3 regions of the Exiguobacterium sp. S22-S28 genome follow, and region 3 is predicted to be linked to each of the others. Evidence: riboswitches for the same ligand, from Rfam matches in the RefSeq annotation. Region 3 holds a riboswitch; each other region holds the start of a gene.

Region 1 (6,836 bases), on a different contig from region 3:
AACAACTCCATGGCATGCACACCGATTTGCCGTGACGTCTTGGCATCCGCTTCGTAAAGCGCCACCGCTTTTTGTTCCAGACGTTTCGGCAGTTCTGCAAGCGTCTTTGCCGAAACGATGAGCTGATTCAGTTCGTCGAGCACGTTCCGCAAATTGACGGCGGTCGGCCGGGTGGCCAGTAATTGTGCCGACACCGTCAACAGTTCCTGTTTCACTTCGTCAAGCGATCCTGTCGTCCGAAACGCTTCCTGCACGAGGACGAAACCACCGAATAAACTGATCGCCGGCGCCCCCCGGACACGTAGTTGTTTGATCGCTTCAATCGCCTGCGCCAAATCGTGAATGACTTCATACCGTTCTTCTTCCGGGAGACGGGTTTGGTCCAAGATCGTCACCGTCCCGTTTTCATAGATGATGCTCTGAACGAATTGACTCATCGGCTGAGTTCCTCCGTTACGTCAAAGTTCCGCAGATCCGTAAACGTCTTGCATTCCGTCCGGCGTTTGATCAACGCAGCACCGAGGCGTAACGCATGACGTTTTCGTTCGAGACGAACGGTCAGATCGGTAATCTGTTCCAAGTCCGCGACCGGTGCCAGTCCGATCGTCCGGCGAATCAACTCGCATCCGGCAAATCCAAGCGCGTCTTGTAAAATCGTACTGAGAACATCCTCGACGAGACCGTCCGCTGAACGGAACGGCTCCACCGCTTCCCGCTCCCACAACGCCTTGAACGTCGACGCAAACGTCAGCCAAAACGTATCGATGTCCTTGATCCGTTCGTCGCGCAACCGGTCATAGTCCGGATAAGCGGCAAAAAACAGATGGGCGATGAACTGACCGACATCAAACCCAAACGGTCCGTAAAACGCGAACTCGGGATCGATGACTTTGGTTTCTTCCGCCGAGGCGAAGATGCTGCCTGTATGTAAGTCGCCGTGCAGCAAGGCGTCACCTTTCGTGATGAACAGTGCTTCGAGCTTCGCGACTTCCCGTCTCAGCTCCGCGTCGTTCCAGACCCGGTCGACTTCCGCTTCCAGTCCCGCTTCAATCGCATTTGTTTCCGCGTCATAAAACGGGTCCGTGAAAATCAGTTTCTCCGTGATGTCGCACAGATCCGGATTGTAGTACTGACGGGCGATCTGTTTTTTCGCGACCGGTCCGAGGGCAAAATCCGACGTATAAAACAGTGTCCGGGCCAAATACGAACCGATGTGCTCCGCGAGCAACGGATACTTTTCTCCCTCAAGCAATCCAGCCCGGACGATTGTCAGATGAGACAAGTCTTCCATCACCGTGAAGGCTTCTTCTTTGCTCGCATGGTACACACGCGGGACAAACGGAATCGCAACTTTCGCAAATTCTTTTAACGCTGACTGTTCGATCCATGCCCGTTCGAGCGACAGCGGCCAGCTTTCACCGACGACCTTCGCATACGGTAACGCTTGTTTTAAAATCAGCTGCTGGTTCCCCGCATGAATCCGAAAAACAAGGTTTAAATTGCCGTCGCCGATTTCTTCTGCTGTCACCGGTTCATTACCGATCAGACCGAGTGTCCGGACCCGTTCGATGGCGTCCTGTACTGTAAATGCTTGATATCCCATTCTAGTTTCCCCCTTGATGATCACACGAAAAAACGCCCCTTTTCGTCAAAGAAAAGAGGCGCAGTAGAATACTCCGTCCTCTTATCTCTCAGACGAATGTCTGTTGGATGTAGCACCGTGCCGGATGGTCGGTTGCTGCGGCGTCTTCGGGCCAATTCCCTCTGCCAACTCACGATAAGAGTCATATGTAGTTGTCGTGTGGTTTGATGTTGATTTGAATACTACGTGCGCCGACCACCCTCTGTCAATTCCAATTTTTAGTGAAATGGATGCAAAAATGCTACCGTCTATAGAAGAAGTATTTTCAAAAAAATAAATTTTCAAAATATAGTTTGACAAGTAACCATTCTCGTGTAAAAATTGCAATTAGATTTCACAATTTCATCCAATTCTTATCAAGAGCAGACGGAGGGACAAGCCCTACGATGTCGCAGCAACCGACCACTTGGCACGGTGCTAATTCTTGCAGCTAATACGCTGACAGATAAGAGTCCACGCGCAATTTTTCATGGTCTCTTGTCATTGACGAGGGACCATTTTTGTATTTTTTAACAAGGGAGAGACGACGATCATGGCGTACATTACCGCAACTTACCAACTCGGCGTGACCGATCAGTTACCAAAACGGGCAGAGCAAATCGCCCTCGGTCTGACGGTCGGCTCATGGACCGATTTGAATCATTTGGAACAACAACAGCTTGAATCCTTTAAAGGACAAGTCGTCCATACGGAAGAACACGACGGAAAAGGGTATGTCACGATCCGTTATCCGGAACACAACGTCTCACGGGACTTTTCGGCGATTTTGACGACCGTCTTCGGTAAGCTGTCGCTCGACGGTCAAATCAAACTGACGGATCTCCAACTTCCCGCTACGTTCACACCGGATTTTCCCGGTGCTAAATTCGGCATCGAGGGCGTCCGCCAATTGATCCAAGTCCATGACCGTCCTCTGTTGATGAGCATCTTTAAAGGTGTCATCGGACGGGACCTCGTTTTTTTACGGGAACAACTCGAAGCCCAGCTTGCCGGCGGGATTGATCTCGTCAAGGATGACGAGATTTTATACGACAATCCGCTGACACCGTCCATCGACCGGGCGCGCATCGGACGGGAAGTCCTCGATGCGCATTATGAACGGACCGGTAAACGGGCCCTTTATGCGATTACGTTGAGTGGGCCGGTCTTCCGCTTGAAAGAACAGGCGAAACAACTGGTCGAAGCCGGAGCGACAGCCCTCCTGCTCAACACGTTTACATACGGACTCGACGTCTTGCGGGAACTGGCAGCCGATCCGGAAATCCCGGTCCCGATCTTTAATCACCCGGCGTTGAGCGGTGCCTTAATCGCCAGTCCCGAGTACGGAATTGCCGCCCCGGTCCTGCTCGGAACGTTGCCGCGGATTGCCGGTGCCGATTTGACGTTGTTCCCGTCGCCGTACGGGAATGTCGCCCTCGCCAAAGACTTGGCTCGCGGGATTGCCGTCGAAGCGACCCGAATCGGTGAGACCAAAACGATTCTCCCGGTCCCGTCCGCCGGAATCCACCCGGGTCTCGTCGCCCAGCTTGTTCGTGATTTCGGCGTCGATTCCGTCATCAATGCCGGTGGCGGTGTCCACGGTCATCCGCAAGGCGCTGCGGCCGGAGTCACCGCTTTCCGCCAGGCACTCGACGCAGCACTGGCCGGTGAATCACTGACAAGTGCCGCCCACCGGCACGAGGAATTACGTGTCGCCCTCGATGCTTGGGGGATTACGAAATGACGATCCGGATTTTATGTGACTTTGACGGCACGGTAACGGAGCACGATAATATCATCGCCTTGATGCAGGAGTTCGCTCCGCCGGAAAAATTTGAACCGTTAAAACGAGGTGTGCTCGACCGGTCGCTCTCGATCCAGTCCGGCGTCGGACAGATGTTTCAGCTGCTTCCGTCCAGTCAAAAACAAGACTACATTGATTTCTTGACGAAACGGGCGGTCATCCGTCCCGGCTTCGACACCTTACTCGCCTTTGCCAAATCAAACGAGATTGACTTTTCCATCGTCAGCGGCGGGATCGACTTTTTTGTCCAGCCGATTCTTGCGGATGTACTGACGGACGAAGCGATTTATTGCAACGGCAGTGACTTCAGCCAGGAGACGGTTCGAATCGAATGGCCGCATGCCTGCGACGCAGCCTGTACAAATCAATGCGGCTGTTGCAAAACCTCGATCGCCCGGAAGCTGAAGCAGGACGGTGATACGATCATCGCGATCGGCGACTCTGTGACGGATTTTGAACTGGCCAAGCAGGCGGATCACGTTTATGCACGGGATTATCTGATCACACTGTGTGAACAGCACGGCATCCCGTATACACCGTTTGAAAACTTTCATGACATCTTGAATCATCTCCAGACAAAGGTGGTGTACACATGACCTTCTTAAAACGATACGAAGAATTACGTGCCGTCAAACAGGAACTTGCAGCACGCGACTGGTTCCCCGGCACAAGCGGCAATCTCGCCATCCGGACAGCCGATCAACCGACTGAATTTCTCGTGACGGCAAGCGGGAAGGATAAACGGCAGGATACACCGGACGACTTCGTCCATGTCGACGCGTTTGGTCAACTGATCGGCGAACAGACGGGCCGTCCCTCTGCCGAAACGTTGCTCCACGTCGAGGTCTTCAACCGAACGACTGCCGGCTGTTCCCTTCACGTCCATACGGTCGACAACAATGTCATTTCGGAACTGTACGGCGATCAAGGTGAGATTCGGTTTGCCGGTCAGGAAATCATCAAGGCACTTGGCCGTTGGGAAGAAGATGCGGAAGTCCGTGTGCCGATCATCCCGAACCATGCCGACATTCCGACACTTGCCGCTGCCTTTGCAGCGCATGTACATGCCGAGAGCGGCGCTGTCCTGATTCGCAATCACGGTATTACCGTCTGGGCACCGACTGCCTTTGAAGCCAAAAAACAGTTGGAAGCATTCGAGTTTTTGTTCAGTTACACCTTAAAACTACAAACGTGCCGACAGGCGATTCATTAAAAGGAGGAATTTACAATGGCAACAGTACTTTTCCAACAGACAAACGAACGGTATACGGATCAAAACGAGGTGTCTTCATTCCTTGCCTCACGCGGTGTACTCTACGAACAATGGGACGTCTCGAAACTGCCGGCGGAGCTGGTTGAAAACTATACATTAACGGATCAAGACAAACAAACGATTCTCGATACGTTCCAAGCTGAAATCACGGATGTCTCAGAACGCCGCGGTTATCAGACGGCAGATATCATTTCGTTGTCGGATGCGACACCAAACTTGGACGAGTTGCTCGTCAACTTCCAGAAGGAACATCACCATACGGATGATGAAGTCCGTTTCATCGTCAGCGGTCATGGCGTCTTCGCGATCCAGGATGACGAAGTCGGTTATTATAACATCGAGCTGAATCCGGGCGATTTGATTTCCGTCCCGGTCAACACCCGCCACTACTTCACGCTCCAGGACGACCGTCAAGTCGTTGCCGTACGGATTTTCGTGACGACGGATGGTTGGGTGCCGATTTATGAAAAAGACGCACTCGAGACGACCAACTAAAAAGGATTTTTCAGGACAGACTGCTCCGCGGCTTCAAGCCCGGCAGTCTGTTTTTTTGCAATTCCTATCCTACAAACATGCCGCTTGTTTTCGTTTCCTCCTATATAATGAAGAAAAGACTCTCGAACAGGAGGACACGTTCATGATGATTCGACCCGTCCAGGAAGCTGACTTACCGCATATCCTCGCCATCTATAACGAAGGAATCGAAGACCGGATTGCGACGCTTGAAACGGATACCAAGGACCTGTCCTTCATGAAAGACTGGTATCAGGAACGGACGACACGTTACGCCGGCTTCGTCGCGTATGAAGGGACGACGATTCTTGGCTTCATCTCGCTTGATCCCTACAATCCGCGTCCGGTCTATCAATCCGTCGGTGAACTGTCTGTCTACATCACAAGAACCCACCGCGGTCAAGGCATCGGACGACAGCTCTTACGGATCATCGAGGAACACGCGATCACGCAGGGGTTCCATAAATTGATCCTGTTTACCTTTCCGTTTAATAAGTTGGGCCAAAAACTCTATATCCGGTCCGGATTCCGGATTGTCGGGACGTTTAAACAGCAAGGCATGCTCAACGGATACTATGTCGATGTTCTGGCGATGGAAAAGCTGCTTCCGAAGACGATTGACGATCAGATATGATTAGTCCGGCTTCCGAATGGGAAATGAACGAACAGTGAAGCATTCCCAGACAGGAAAGGAAGACTGCCCATGGACATTCAACAAATCCGTAACGCCACACTCGTCGTCACCTATGCCAACCAAGTATTTTTAATCGATCCGTTTCTCGGCGAAAAAGGAACCTTACCGCCGTTTGGTCAAACGCCAAATGCCGTTCCGAATCCGCTCGTCGACTTACCGGTCGACATTTCAACGTTACTTGATCCCGATGCGATTTTCGTGACGCATCTTCATGCCGACCACTTTGATGAAGCGGCGAAGGAGCTTTTGCCAAAACAAATTCCGCTTTACGCCCAAAATGAAGCGGACGCAACGACAATCCGCGAAGCCGGATTCACGAACGTCTCATCGTTTGAGAATGGATTGACGCTTGGCGACATCCGTGTCTCTCACACATCAGGGCAACACGGGGTCGGTGAAATCGGTCAACGGATGGGAACGGTCTCCGGCATCGTCTTGACGCACCCCGACGAGCCGACACTCTACATCACCGGCGATGCGATTTGGTGTAATGAGGTCGAAACCGCCATTGAACAGTATGCGCCTGACATCATCGTCGTCAACAGCGGTGCCGCTCAATTCCTGACCGGTGAGCCGATTACGATGTCCCAGCGCGATTTACTCGCTGTTCATCAAGCCGCCGCTGAGGCGACGATCATCGTCTCGCACCTCGAATCCGTCAATCATTGTTTGCTGCGCCGTGACATGATTGCTGATTTCCTGGCTGCCCATCATCTGTCCGCTCATTTCCTCATTCCGGATGACGGCGAAACGATTTCTTTCTAAAATAAAAACGAAGTCCACCATTCCGGTCTGATCCCGGAAAATGGACTTCGTTTTTTTAGTCGTGGCTTGGAATGACGAGTCCCAGTAATCGTGCGAACGTAATCGCCTGACTTTCCGTGACGATCGCCCCCGGCAGAAACCGCGGGTCGATTGTCAGACCGGACAG
Region 2 (6,836 bases), on a different contig from region 3:
GATATCTTTATCGATCAGGAAACCCATTATAATCTCGGTCGGGCAATTGTCGGGGAAGAACTGATTGTCAATGAAGATCACGCATCCATCGTCGGTATCCTTCCCTTACCGCTCTTAATCATTTCTTCCGAGGTCATGCGGAATTTTGACCGACAGGCGCTCGAAGTGATTTATCGGGAAGCGGGGCGTCAAGGAGAGTTCGATACGATTTGGGAGCAGTTCGGTGATTTGCGCGCCTATTTCCGTCGGGCAGAAGAAGCGGAAGAGACGATTCTTGTCTATTATGTATAGCGCGGTAATGAGCGCGAAAAAAAGGAATCACTCGTTCTTTCACGCACGTTCCTCAAACGAGACATCGTGTAGGAGTTGCGTGAAGCGAGTGATTCCTGATTAACGAGAAGAGGGGTGGCAGATAAGTCTGCCACCCCTCTTCATAAAAGCAATCGTTCTAAAGCGTCAGCCTATTTTTTAACGGCAGTGCTTAAAAGTCGATTTCATCCGGATCTGGTCCAAGACGGACATCTGTTGCCAAACGATCAATCTTCTCGAGATCATCCGCATCGAGTTGGAAATCAAACACATCAAAGTTTTCCGCAATCCGTTCAGGCGTGACCGATTTCGGAAGAGCGACAATGCCGTTATCCAAATGCCAACGCAAGACGACTTGTGAAGGAGATTTACCGTGTTTTTCGGCAATTTCCTTAAAGTCATTGATTTCAAGGAATTTCCCTTGCATGAGCGGGCTCCACGCCTCGACTTGGATGCTGTGGTCCTGTAGATATTCATGCAGTTCATGTTGCGGAAGTTGCGGATGAAGTTCCACCTGGTTGATCATCGGTGTCATCAATCCTTCTTCAGCCAGTATATCGAGGTGATGTTCCTTGAAGTTCGAAACACCAATCGCTTTGATTTTTCCAGCTTCGTAAAGCTCAACCATCGCTTTCCATGCTTCAATGTACCCTTCAACCGGCCAGTGAATCAAATAGAGGTCCAGATAATCGGTCTCTAATCGCTCGAGTGACTCAGCGAAAGCTTCTTTAGTGCGTCCGGCACGAATATCATCGTTCCATACTTTAGACGTTAAGAAGAGATCTTCACGGTTCACGCCGCTTTCTTTGATTCCTTTGGCGACACCACGTTCGTTTTTGTAAACGGCAGCCGTATCAATATGACGGTAACCGACACGAATCGCTTCTGCGACGGCAGCCGGTGCTTCCGTCTCTTCGTCGACTTGCCAGACTCCGAATCCGATCTGTGGAATCGTGACACCATTTGAAAGTTTTGCGTATTGCATGTATATACTCCTCCTTCAATGAAACTAGAATATGGAATTGCTCGTTTAGTTTAGCATGAACGGACAACTACGTCCGTTTCGATGCTCAAGGAGGAAGTAAGCGGTTAGAGTGTAAAGAGATGCGGGTATCTCTATCAAAATTAGGCGAGAGTACTCCCACTTCTAAACGAAGTGAAAGTGGGAGGTGAATCGCCCCCCTCCCTTTCGGGTATAAACCTTTCAAGGAGGTGAAAATCATGTTGAAGCATAAGGCCTACAAATTCAGGATATACCCGACAAAAGAGCAGGAAATCCTGATCGCGAAGACCATGGGTTGTTCGCGCTTCGTCTTCAACTACTTCTTAGCGAAGTGGGATGAGACGTATAAAGCGACAGGCAAAGGACTGTCTTACGGTTCTTGTTCAAAAGAAATCCCGATGCTGAAGCAAGAGTTCGACTGGCTGAAAGAAGTCGATAGCCATTCGCTTCAATCGAGTGTCAAACACCTGACCGATGCGTATGACCGCTTCTTCAAGAAGCAGAACGAACGGCCTCGATTCAAATCGAAGCGCCATCCCGTCCAATCCTACAAGACCAATATCGAGAAGAAGAACCAACTTCCCGAAGTTTCAATCGTCGGCAGCAAGCTCAAACTTCCTAGGCTGAAGTGGGTGCGTTTCGCTAACTCGAGGCAGGTAGCAGGACGAATCTTGAACGCAACCATCCGGCGTAACGCTTCAGGAAAATACTTCGTCTCCCTGCTCGTCGAGCAGGAGATCCACGAACGGCCGAAGACTGGTTCATCCATCGGCGTCGATGTCGGGTTGAAGAACTTTGCCATCTTGTCGGACGGCATGGTCTACCAAAACGACCGCTACTTCCGTTCGCTCGAGAAGAAGCTGGCAAGAGAGCAACGCAAGCTCTCTCGACGTCAGCGCATGGCCTTGGACAAGAAAGTGAAACTTGTCGAGGCAAAGAACTACCAGAAGCAGAAGCGAAATGTCGCCCGCATCCACGAGAAGATTGCCAACAAGCGAACCGATTTCCTGCACAAAGTATCGACCGAGATCGTCAAAAACCACGACGTCATCGGCGTCGAGACCTTGCAAGTGAAGAACATGCAGAAGAACCGCAAGTTGAGCAAGTCCATCTCGGACGTCAGTTGGTCGACGTTCTTCCGTATGCTCGAATATAAGGCGGACTGGTGCGGGAAGACCGTCGTGAAGGTCGGGAAGACCTTTGCTTCCAGCCAACTGTGCTCCAGTTGCGGACATCAACACAAAGACGTGAAGCATCTTGGCTTGCGTGAATGGACATGCCCGAATTGCGGGATCCACCACGACCGTGATGTGAACGCAGGACTGAATCTTAAGCGAGAAGCTGAACGCATCTTGGCTTCTTCAACCGTCGGGACGACGGGGCTAGCCTGATCAGGTTTCGACCGTCCGGTCGGATAACTCAGGAATCCCCCACCTCTAAGCAAGGCGTAGGTGGGGGTAGTTCAAAGTGTCACAAGAAGCGAGGGGAGAAATCATGGCACAATCCGTCAAACAGTTGCCAAAAGGAATCTGGGTTGGTATTACGATACTGCTGACTAGCCAAGCCGTGTTACTTTTTCGCGATGCTAAAAAAACAGGTCGTAATCCGTGGGTTTGGGGCGGAGCAGGACTGGTCCAGTTTCCGCTTCCGGCGATCGCATATTTCATCTTGAACCGTCGGAATCAGAAAAAATGAAGACAAATAAGTCCGGTCGCGCTGCAGGCGGCCGGACTTATTTGTTTTACGAAATATTTTCTTTGCGGACAGCAGCGGTTTTACGGCGCGGGAATCCGAAAAGGATCGCAAGGGATCCACACACGAACAATAAAAACGGATAAAACAGATACGGAATCAGCTCGGGAGAAGCCGTTTTCGTCAACTCCGCTGCAATCAGCAACTGGGCACCGTACGGGATGACTCCCTGGATGCCGCATGAGAAGATATCGAGAATACTGGCTGATTTCTTCCGATCAATATCATACGTATCGGCGATTTCGGCTGCGAGTGGACCGGCCACGAGAATCGAAATCGTATTATTCGCTGTTGCGAGATTTGTCGCACTGACGAGTGCTGCCATACTGAACTCAGCACCGCGGCGTTGTGAGATTCGTCGCGTTAAAGTTTCTTTCAGAAAAGCGATGCCACCGTTAAAGGTGATCAGGCTGACAAGACCACCCATCAGTAATGTCAAAATCGAAATTTCCGCCATGCCCATCAATCCTTCAGACATTGACAGCACGAAGCCGCTTAAACCAAAGCTGCCGTCGAGCATACCGATGATTCCTGTCAAGGCGGTTCCGCCGATCAAGACGAGAATGACATTGACACCGAACAGGGCCAAGACGATGACCGACAGATACGGGATCAATTTATAAAACTCGAAGGTCTTCGCGTCGACGACATCTCCTGTACCCGAGACAAATGCCAAGATGATGATCGTCAGGATGGCTGCCGGAAGAACAATCAAGAAGTTCGTTCTGAATTTATCACGCATGTTAGTTTTTTGCGTCCGGACCGCTGCGATCGTCGTATCAGAAATGAACGACAAGTTGTCCCCGAACATTGCGCCCCCAACGACGGCGGCAGCTGCGATGGCAACATTGACCCCAGTCGCTTCATGAATACCAAGCGCGATCGGGGCGAGTGCCGCAATCGTACCGGTTGAAGTTCCCATCGCCATCGAGATGAAGGCAGCGATGATGAACAATCCGCTCATCAAGAGGGAAGGCGGTAAAAATGTCAGCGAAGCGTTGACGGTTGCTTCGATGGCGCCGATCGCATCCGCTGTTCCAGAAAACGCACCGGCAAGTAAGAAAATAAAGACCATGATCATGATGTCCGGGTTTCCGGCACCCGTCGCAATCCGTTCAACGGTTTGATTGATACTGCCCTTGGTCGTCACGGCAGCAAAAATCAAGGCAATCAATGCGGCAATCAGAATCGGGAACTTATAAAAGTCGTCATAAAAGATGCCGGCACCGATAAAGAGAACCAAAAAGACCAGTAATGGTAGAAGGGCCCACTTGTTTGGTGTAATCGTCTCGTTCATAAAATCACTCCATTTCTGCATGTACAAAAAAAGACTCCTTCGCAAGAAAGAAGGAGGTCTTTACTGAAAAAGACGCTCTTCTTATCTCTCAAGCCGTAGCTTGCTGGATTTGGCACAGTACGATTCAATCGTCCGCTGCCGAAACATCATTGGGCCAGTCCCTCCGTCTCTCGCGATAAAAAGAAGTCATTTAATTGTCTGAAATACGTTTTCTACCGTAACGTATCTTTTAATGCATGTCAACACTACTTCACTGCAGTGCTTTTTTGAGTGTCGTGACATTTTCATTCATCAAGTCAAAATAAGAAGCGTCCTGTTGTTCTTTTGTGACCGATTCCAAGTTATGAATCGTGATCGCTTCGGCCCCGATTTCTTGTTGGATGACCCGTGCGACTTTTGGGGAAACCGTCTCTTCAAATGCAATATATTTCAAATCGTGCAGCTTGGCTTCTTTGACGAGGGCAGCCAGTTGTTTTTGCGAAGGCTCGTCAGACGGAGAGATGCCGGCGATCGGCAGTTGAGAAAAACCGTATCGTTCCGCTAAATACCCGTAAGCGGCATGTGTCACGAGCAGTTCTTTTTTGGATCCGTCAGCAACAGCTTGCTGCAAGTTTTGATCGAGCTCATCTGCCTGCGTATTAAATTCAGCGAGTTTCTTTTCGAACGTCGCTTTTTTGTCCGGCACTTCTTTTGCCAACGCCGTCGAAATCGATTGGGCCATCAATTTGGCATTGTTCGGATCAAGCCAGACGTGCGGATCGTACTTGCCGTGATCGTGTCCTTCTTCTGCGTGCTCGTCTTCTGTGTGCTCGTCTTCATGAGCATGCTCTTCGTCGTGTGCGTCTGACTCTCCGTGAACATGCACCGTAGCACTCGCTTCAAGCAAATCGATGCCTTTGCTTGTCTCGATGAACCGGACATCGTTCCCTTTGAGACTGGCTTTAATTTTTTCTGAATACGGCTCAAGTGTGGTTCCGGTCAAGAGGAACAGATCACCTTGTGCGATTTCTGTCAGTTGTTTTGAGGTCGGCTCATACGAATGGGGATCGGCACCCGGAGGAACGATCATCTTGACATCAACATCAGCGCCGCCGATTTCTTTGGCAATCGCCGCTGTGGCGAACGTCGATGTATAGACATTGAGTTTTTGGTCGGCCGCGTCTTGATTCGAACCTGAATCAGCTGATCCGCAGGCAGCGAGGAAAGTGGCGCTGGCGAAAGCGACCGTTAAAGCGGGAATTAACTTTTTCATATGTGTAAACCTCCAAGAAGTATTAAAACGTAATTATTCCGATTTGAACCTTTTCACTATAACGAATCCAAAACAAAGCGTCAAGCACAAGAGCGGGAAGAAGTTCGACTTCTAAAAAAATGGGGTAAAAGACTAATGAGATTAAAAATCGCGAGGATGCCCGGAGGTGATGAGGTGAGACGGGAAACAGCATGGTTGATGGGAGGGGCTGCCCTTTTGACGACGGCCGCTGCCGGTGCGAGTATTTGGAACAATTACGGTGCTCTTTTACGGTGGACGGAACCGGCGCTTCCGCTTGCGGAAACCCAACTGGCTCCACGGACCGTTTTGTATAAAACGATCGGCGAGAAGGAGCTCAAACTGGATCTGTATTATCCGGTCGGTGAAGGACCGTTTCCGGTGGCGATTTATGCACATGGTGGAGCATTTGTCAGAGGAGGGCGTGATGATCTCTTTTGTTTTGCCCCGATCGTCGACCGTTTGTTAGAGCTTGGCATCGCTGTTTGCAGTATCGATTACCGACTGTTTGAAGACGGCAGCTATTTTCCGGATAATTTGGAAGACGTACGCGACGCCCTCTGTTTTTTAAATCAGGAAGCAGATAATCTGCGGATTGCGCGGGGACGAATGGTCCTTTGGGGGGATTCGGCCGGTGCGGCGTTGATGTTGACGACCGCCCTTGCGCCGATGGAGTTCATCGGTGACCGAAAAGCGGAACAACTCCCGCTGATCAGCGGCGTCATCGCCTTGTATCCACCAACGAACTTCTTATTATTTAAGTTCATTCAAACTTGGATCGCCCACATCAAATTTTATGGGGGAGGACGGGAGGAATGGCGCGCACTCATGACACGTGTCTCACCTGCAACCCATTTGACCGCCGATTCACCACCGATTATGCTGTTGCACGGGAAAAAAGATCCGATTGTTCCCTTTACGCAAGCGCTGCACTTCATTGAAAAAGGAGCCGATGTCGGGGCGGATGTCCGGTTGTTTTCGTTTCCGAACGGAACCCATTCATTGGCCAGCTTTGCGCAGACGGAAAATCCGCTCAAAATTGAACGGTTGCTCGATCGGATTGAAGCCTTCAGCTGTCAAGTCCTTGTCTTGCCACCTCGTGAGCCTCTTCACTAAGTAAAGAAACATGATACAATCAGTCATATTTCTTTTTGAAGGAGACAATGAGATGACAGAAATTTGTTTAGTGCGCCATGGTCAGACTG
Region 3 (6,836 bases):
TCAACTACGAACCAGCTTTACACTATGTGTCGGAGTGGTGGAAACAGTTGTACGGAGAGTCAGAAGGAAAAGACTTCAAAGGGATTTTCCCGGCCGCAGTCGACTTCTCAACGGATCTCCACTCGATGGGTCAATACGTGCAAGAAGGACGCCGTGACTTGTTTGAGACAGTCATTAAAGTCGGACAAGCACGTCATGCTTTGACGATCGAAAAGGATGCGCAAGACTTGGACGGTCTGAACTTCCTTGAAGGAAAATCGATTCAATTTGTTAATGACAAAGCCGCTGAAGGAACGTTACTTGCCCACACGGATGGACAAGTCCCGAACTTGACGGTTGAATTGCCGGAGATGACGCCGTATCATCTCGGATTCTTGTTCTACTTCTTCGAAAAGGCGTGTGCAATGAGTGGATACCTGCTTGGTGTGAACCCATTTGATCAGCCGGGTGTTGAAGCGTACAAGAAAAACATGTTTGCCTTACTCGGTAAACCTGGATTTGAAGCAGAAAAAGCAGAGCTTGAAGCTCGCTTGAAATAAGAACCCAGACATCTCTCGATTCAGAGGGATGTCTTTTTTGTCATTCTGGCAAATTCCTACGCACTTTCACTTTTAGAATGCTTTCGAAACAGGTAAAGTGAAGAGAGAAGAAGAAATGGGGTGCACGCACGTGATTACGTTTTTGGATTATTATCAAAATCGGGTCGAACTGAGTTTTGAGGACCATCCGTTCTCGGTTCATCCGCTTCATGTCTGGGTCATTGCCGTGTACGAGGGGAAATGGTTACTGACGCATCATAAACAACGGGGGTACGAATTTCCCGGGGGAAAAGTCGAACCCGGTGAAACGGCTGAAGAAGCAGCATACCGAGAAGTGATGGAAGAAACGGGTGGACAGATTGAACGCCTTCAGTACATCGGACAATATCGTGTCGAAGGACGAGGGGATACAATCATCAAGAACATCTACTTCGCCGAGATAAAATCACTTGTCCCTCACCTGGCTGTCGATGAGACGGACGGGGCATACTTATTGGACGATATCCCACCTCGTCTCGATACGAACCGCCAATACAGCTTCATGATGAAGGACCGTGTCCTTCCGGAGACTCTTCGTGTACTCGCCGAACGCCGATTGGTTTGAACTGCCGAGACAAGGTCCGTTTCGATCGTTTCGGATGTTTTATGAGACATCTGACGGTGAACGGGTGGGTGCCTATGTCATTTTTCCCGTTCAAGCGAATGGACAAGGTCTTTTGTATTTACGTGGTGGGACACGTCACATCGGGATGGTCCGACCGACACGTCTGATGCAGTTTGCGCAAGCGGGTTATTTAGTCATGGCGCCCTTTTATCGTGGAAACTTAGGCGGAACCGGTAAAGAGGACTTTGGAAATCAGGATATTTTGGACGCCATCAGTGCATTTGACTGGTTGGATCAGCGTGTGGAGCGGACGTCGGTCTTCGGCTTCTCACGCGGCGGTCAGATGGCGTTATTGCTTGCCCATCATCGCCCTGTCAAACGGACGGTTTCTTGGGCGGGGGTAACGAATCTGGTCTGGACGTATGAGGAACAACGAACGATGCAAAAGATGCTTCGACGTTTTACAGGCGGTACACCGGACCAACAGCAAAAAGCCTATCATGTTCGATCTCCCTTGTACTATAGACCACAGGGAGAGGTGTTACTGATTCACGGGTTGTATGATCAAAATGTCAAATTGCGTCATGCCACGAATTATGCCGCCCGTTATCCGAGACAGACCCACTTGAAAATCTATCAATATGCCCATCAATTTCCGGTGCATCAAAAGATGGAAGTGACGGATGACGTGATGAAATGGATGATGACGTAACAGGATTCGAAAGGTCACTTCAATGTAGGATGTTGAAGTGATTTTTTTTGATTTAGTGGAACATTGATATTATTTGAAAAACTGTTTTTTTAGAGAAAAGGATGTTTGGTATACTAGAACATATAAAATAATCCTAATTAATGGATTTTAAAGGGGAACATGAGATGGAAATCTTACTTGCACGCCAACCGATTGTTGACCGGTTAGGTTCGATCGATGCTTTCGAATTACTCTATCGTTCCGTTGAAGCTCCAGCAGTTTTTGATGGAGAACTGGCGACGATGGATGTATTGACCAATACATTGATTCATCTCGGAGTAGATCGTGTTGCGGAAGGGAAACGACTGTTTATTAATTTTACGGGAGAACTGTTGCAATCTGAGCTGATTGATCACTTAGACCCGACCCGCTTCGTTATTGAAGTGTTGGAAACCGTTCACATCGATGAAAATATGCTGTTAACACTAAAAAAGTGGAAAGAAGCAGGATTCATGTTGGCCCTCGATGATTTTGTGACCGATCTATTGCGCCATCACGGGGCGGAGTTGTTTGATTTAATTGATTTGATAAAAATCGATATTGAAGCAATCAATCCTCGTGAACAAAGTGCGATTTTACATATCTTAAAACGAAATTATCCGCATATGCGTTTTCTGGCCGAACGGGTGGAAACCCACGAAGATCATATACGCAGCTTGGAAATGGGATATGACTGGTTCCAAGGATATTTTTACGCCAAGCCGATGCTGATGAAAGGGAAGGCTGTACCCCCTCAGTTACCCGTTTTGCTGAAGATGTTGAAGTGGTTGGAGACAGATGAATACTACGATGAAGTGATCGATGAGATTGAAGGAAATCCTTATATCAGTGTTCAAGTGTTGCAATTGATCAATTCCCCTGGGATCGGTCTTCGGAACACCGTCAGTTCCGTCCGGCAAGCAATTTCCTTATTAGGCTTCTCACAATTAAAAAGTTGGATTTCGTTGATCGTCTTGCGTGAAATGAAACTCGCCAGTCCGTACCGGTGGTCAGGTGAACTATTACGTTCTTCTTTACATTGTGCAAAGTTATGTGAATTATTTGCAACGGAAACGAAGACACTGAAGGCGGAAAGTGCTTATATGATCGGTTTACTATCGCACATCGATGCATTATTGTCCGTCGATATTAGCGAAATCATCGATCAATTGCCGATTGAACCTGCATTGAAACATGTACTACAGGGGGAGGATCATCCGTTTCGGGACTGTTTGTTACTTGCAATCAGTGCAGATCGAGGCGAATTTGCACAGTTTGAGATGCTCAGCCAACGTTTTGGGATTTCGAAAAAACGTGCATACGAACTGTTAAAAGAAAGTCAAGAATGGCTGGGTCAAAAAGAAGGCCATTTACAAGAAGAAACGGATTCGATTGTCTGAGTAAACAAAAAGGTTGAGCTTCCGCTAAGGAGCTCAACCTTTTTGTGATCACCACTCCTTGTTAAACGCGAGGACCAGCTGATTTGATCGCATCCGTCGCACTGACGAAGCGGGTGAAGTTCTGCTTAAATTTATGTGCGAGAGCTGTTGCTTGCTCTGTATAAGCAGCTGAATCTGCCCACACTTTGACCGGATTGAGTAAATCGGTCGGAACACCGGGTACTTCGATTGGCATATGAAGTCCGAAAATCGGATGCTCCTCTGTCGGAATGTCCGTAAGCAGACCGTTGACAGCGGCATTGACCATCGTCCGTGTATACGCCAGCTTCATCCGGCTGCCTGTTCCGTAAGCGCCGCCGGTCCAACCCGTGTTGACGAGATAAACCGTCACGCCGTGGCGATCAATCAACTCACCGAGCATCGTCGCATATTTTTCAGGGATCAACGGTAGGAACGGTGAGCCGAAGCAGGTCGAGAACGTCGCTTCCGGTTCCGTGACACCGCGTTCTGTCCCAGCCAGTTTCGACGTGTAGCCGGACAGGAAGTGATACATGGCTTGCTCTTTTGTTAATTTACTGATGGGAGGTAACACACCGTACGCATCAGCCGTCAAGAAAACGATCGTTTTCGGATGACCGGCACGTGACGGGATGGCAATGTTATCGATGGCTGTGATCGGATAAGCCGCACGCGTATTTTCAGTCAGCGACGTATCATCATAGTCCGGAGTCCGGGTGTCATCGAGGACAACGTTCTCAAGAACGGTTCCGAAGCGGATCGCGTCAAAGATTTGTGGTTCTTTTTCGCGCGACAAGTTCACCGTCTTCGCATAGCAGCCGCCTTCGATATTGAAGACACCGTCATGAGACCAGCCGTGCTCATCGTCACCGATCAATTGACGGCTGTCGTCAGCTGACAGGGTGGTCTTACCAGTCCCTGATAGACCAAAGAATAAGGCAACATCACCGTCGTGTCCAACGTTTGCGGAGCAGTGCATCGATAATACTTCTTGTTGCGGCAACAGGTAGTTCATGACGGAGAAAATTGATTTTTTAATTTCCCCAGCATACTCCGTCCCACCAATCAAAACGATCCGGTGTTCAAATGACATCGCGATGAATGTTTCTGAGTTGGTTCCATCGACCGTAGGATCGGCTTTAAAATGTGGTGCGTAGACGACCGTAAATGGTTCAAAGGCCGCTACCTTAGGATATTCACGTAAAAACAACTGCTTCGCAAACAAATTATGCCAAGCATATTCGGTCACAACGCGCACTGGAAGGGTGAAATGTGTATCGGCACCAGCAGCAGCTTCTGTATAGTAGAGTTGATCCGCTTCGTTCATGTAACGAAGAACTTTCTGTAACAGCTGTTCGAATTTATCCGATTCCATCGGTTGATTGACGTGACCCCAATCGATGTGCATCTCACATGAGTCATCGCGGACGATGAACTTGTCTTTCGGTGAACGACCTGTAAATTTCCCCGTTTCTACAGACAAAGCACCATTTTCTGCAAGAACTCCTTCGTTGTTGCGAATCGCATGTTCGACTAGTTCGGCAACGGATAGTTGCTTGAACACATGCTCCTTCTTGAGTAGTTCTTCGATATTCAGGACCGTCATCGGCATCCTGACCCCACCTTTCCCCTACGTTGGTTTTGGCTCCATCAATAGTATGACACATTCATTATATATGACATACTAAAGATAGGGCAATCATTTTCATGCGCTGATTTCTATTTATCTGGAAACGCTTTCAGCATTAACAGTTTAACATCTCTTTCGAAATTTTTCGACTAGAAATTAAAACGTTGCTTGACAGAGTGGGCACAAGTTTATATCATGTAATTCGTAACGGATACTCTTATTCTGAGCAGGTGGAGGGAACAAGGCCCGAAGAAACCCGGCAACCGTCTTATATTAATTTCATCATTAATGTAGGAAAAGGTGCTCTCCTGAAGCGAAGTAAACACTTCGAACGATAAGAGGGTAAAGGAAGAACGCACAACCTTTCCCTGACCATTTTTGGACATGGAAAGGTTTTTTTCATTTTACCGTCCCACTCAACTAGGGGAAATGAGTACACCGTCAAATTCTTTTTTGGGAGGGTCAAACATGACAAACCTTAATCGCCGACTATTTACGTCGGAATCAGTAACTGAAGGTCACCCGGATAAAATCTGTGACCAGATTTCGGATTCAATTTTGGATGCGATTCTTGCAGCGGATCCAAACGCACGTGTTGCGGCAGAAACTTCTGTCACGACAGGACTTGTTTTAGTCGCAGGAGAAATTACGACATCGACTTACGTGGATATCCCGAAAGTCGTTCGTGAGACCATTCGCGAAATCGGCTATACACGCGCTAAATACGGTTTCGATGCAGACACATGTGCTGTATTGACTTCAATCGATGAGCAGTCAGCAGACATCGCTCTTGGTGTCGACCAGGCGCTTGAAGCACGCGAAGGAAACATGTCAGATGAAGAAATCGATGCAATCGGAGCAGGAGACCAAGGTCTGATGTTCGGTTACGCAACGAAAGAAACACCTGAACTGATGCCACTTCCGATTTCACTTTCACACAAACTGGCACGTCGTCTTGCAGAAGTCCGCAAGACAGGACAACTCGATTACCTCCGTCCGGATGGTAAAACGCAAGTTACGGTTGAATACAACGAGAACAACGAGCCTGTTCGCGTCGATACAATCGTCATCTCGACACAACATGCAGAAGAAGTAACGCTTGAGCAAATTCAAGCGGATCTGAAAGAACACGTCATCGCTCCGGTCATCCCGACGGAATACATTGACGCTGAAACAAAATTCTTCATCAACCCGACTGGTCGTTTCGTCATCGGCGGACCACAAGGTGATGCTGGATTAACAGGTCGTAAAATCATCGTTGATACGTACGGCGGTTACGCACGCCACGGCGGTGGTGCATTCTCTGGTAAAGATCCAACCAAAGTCGACCGTTCTGCTGCCTATGCAGCACGTTACGTCGCGAAAAACCTCGTCGCATCTGGTCTTGCGGAAAAAGCAGAAGTTCAACTTGCTTACGCAATCGGTGTTGCGCACCCGGTTTCAATCGCTGTCGATACGTTCGGAACAGGTAAGCTTCCAGAAGCACAACTCGTCGAATTGATCGCAGAAAACTTTGATCTTCGTCCAGCAGGCATCATCAAGATGCTTGATCTCCGCCGTCCGATTTACCGTCAGACAGCAGCATATGGTCACTTCGGTCGTACAGACATCGAATTGCCATGGGAGCAAACAGATAAAGCCGCTGCACTTGAAGAGCAGGCAAAACGTTTCGCATAATCCAAAGTTCAGGAACTCCTTTTTGAAGGAAGTTTCTGAACTTTTTTTGTTTCTCCGGAACTTTGCAGGGATACGACTGAAATTTCTAGAAAAGGGTAAAAGAACATGAGTCTGTAAAAGGAAAAGGGGGATTTCGGTATGGAGATACGCGAAGCAGTTCCTGCTGATGCAGCACGTATTCATGATATAGCGCTCACATCTTGGATGGATACGTACGAGGAGATCTATTCAGAGCGCT

What was found. Region 3 has a riboswitch for S-adenosylmethionine ahead of metK (methionine adenosyltransferase). Riboswitches for the same ligand answer to the same signal wherever they lie in the genome.
Region 1: another riboswitch for S-adenosylmethionine. It lies ahead of mtnK (S-methyl-5-thioribose kinase); the one in region 3 lies ahead of metK (methionine adenosyltransferase).
Region 2: another riboswitch for S-adenosylmethionine. It lies ahead of ACHA8N_RS14565 (Na+/H+ antiporter NhaC family protein); the one in region 3 lies ahead of metK (methionine adenosyltransferase).

What each region holds. Positions count from the first base shown of each region.
Region 1 covers NZ_JBHFFC010000014.1:14,328-21,163, forward strand. The annotation lists gene mtnA (S-methyl-5-thioribose-1-phosphate isomerase) at 1-437, opposite strand, end outside; gene mtnK (S-methyl-5-thioribose kinase) at 434-1,603, opposite strand; SAM riboswitch class I at 1,682-1,784, opposite strand; SAM riboswitch class I at 1,993-2,094, shown strand; gene ACHA8N_RS03335 (2,3-diketo-5-methylthiopentyl-1-phosphate enolase) at 2,175-3,365, shown strand; gene ACHA8N_RS03340 (2-hydroxy-3-keto-5-methylthiopentenyl-1-phosphate phosphatase) at 3,362-4,021, shown strand; gene ACHA8N_RS03345 (methylthioribulose 1-phosphate dehydratase) at 4,018-4,638, shown strand; gene ACHA8N_RS03350 (1,2-dihydroxy-3-keto-5-methylthiopentene dioxygenase) at 4,654-5,193, shown strand; gene ACHA8N_RS03355 (arsinothricin resistance N-acetyltransferase ArsN1 family A) at 5,336-5,845, shown strand; gene ACHA8N_RS03360 (MBL fold metallo-hydrolase) at 5,915-6,670, shown strand; gene ACHA8N_RS03365 (pentapeptide repeat-containing protein) at 6,726-6,836, opposite strand, start outside.
Region 2 covers NZ_JBHFFC010000031.1:13,285-20,120, reverse strand. The annotation lists gene ACHA8N_RS14585 (hypothetical protein) at 1-291, shown strand, start outside; gene ACHA8N_RS14580 (aldo/keto reductase) at 482-1,294, opposite strand; gene tnpB (IS200/IS605 family element RNA-guided endonuclease TnpB) at 1,531-2,703, shown strand; gene ACHA8N_RS14570 (hypothetical protein) at 2,807-3,007, shown strand; gene ACHA8N_RS14565 (Na+/H+ antiporter NhaC family protein) at 3,054-4,361, opposite strand; SAM riboswitch class I at 4,440-4,543, opposite strand; gene ACHA8N_RS14560 (metal ABC transporter solute-binding protein, Zn/Mn family) at 4,612-5,613, opposite strand; gene ACHA8N_RS14555 (alpha/beta hydrolase) at 5,788-6,747, shown strand; gene ACHA8N_RS14550 (histidine phosphatase family protein) at 6,800-6,836, shown strand, end outside.
Region 3 covers NZ_JBHFFC010000030.1:1,215-8,050, reverse strand. The annotation lists gene ACHA8N_RS12935 (glucose-6-phosphate isomerase) at 1-539, shown strand, start outside; gene ytkD (RNA deprotection pyrophosphohydrolase) at 670-1,143, shown strand; gene ACHA8N_RS12925 (alpha/beta hydrolase family protein) at 1,115-1,855, shown strand; gene ACHA8N_RS12920 (EAL and HDOD domain-containing protein) at 2,020-3,273, shown strand; gene pckA (phosphoenolpyruvate carboxykinase (ATP)) at 3,335-4,903, opposite strand; SAM riboswitch class I at 5,136-5,262, shown strand; gene metK (methionine adenosyltransferase) at 5,390-6,598, shown strand; gene ACHA8N_RS12905 (GNAT family N-acetyltransferase) at 6,737-6,836, shown strand, end outside.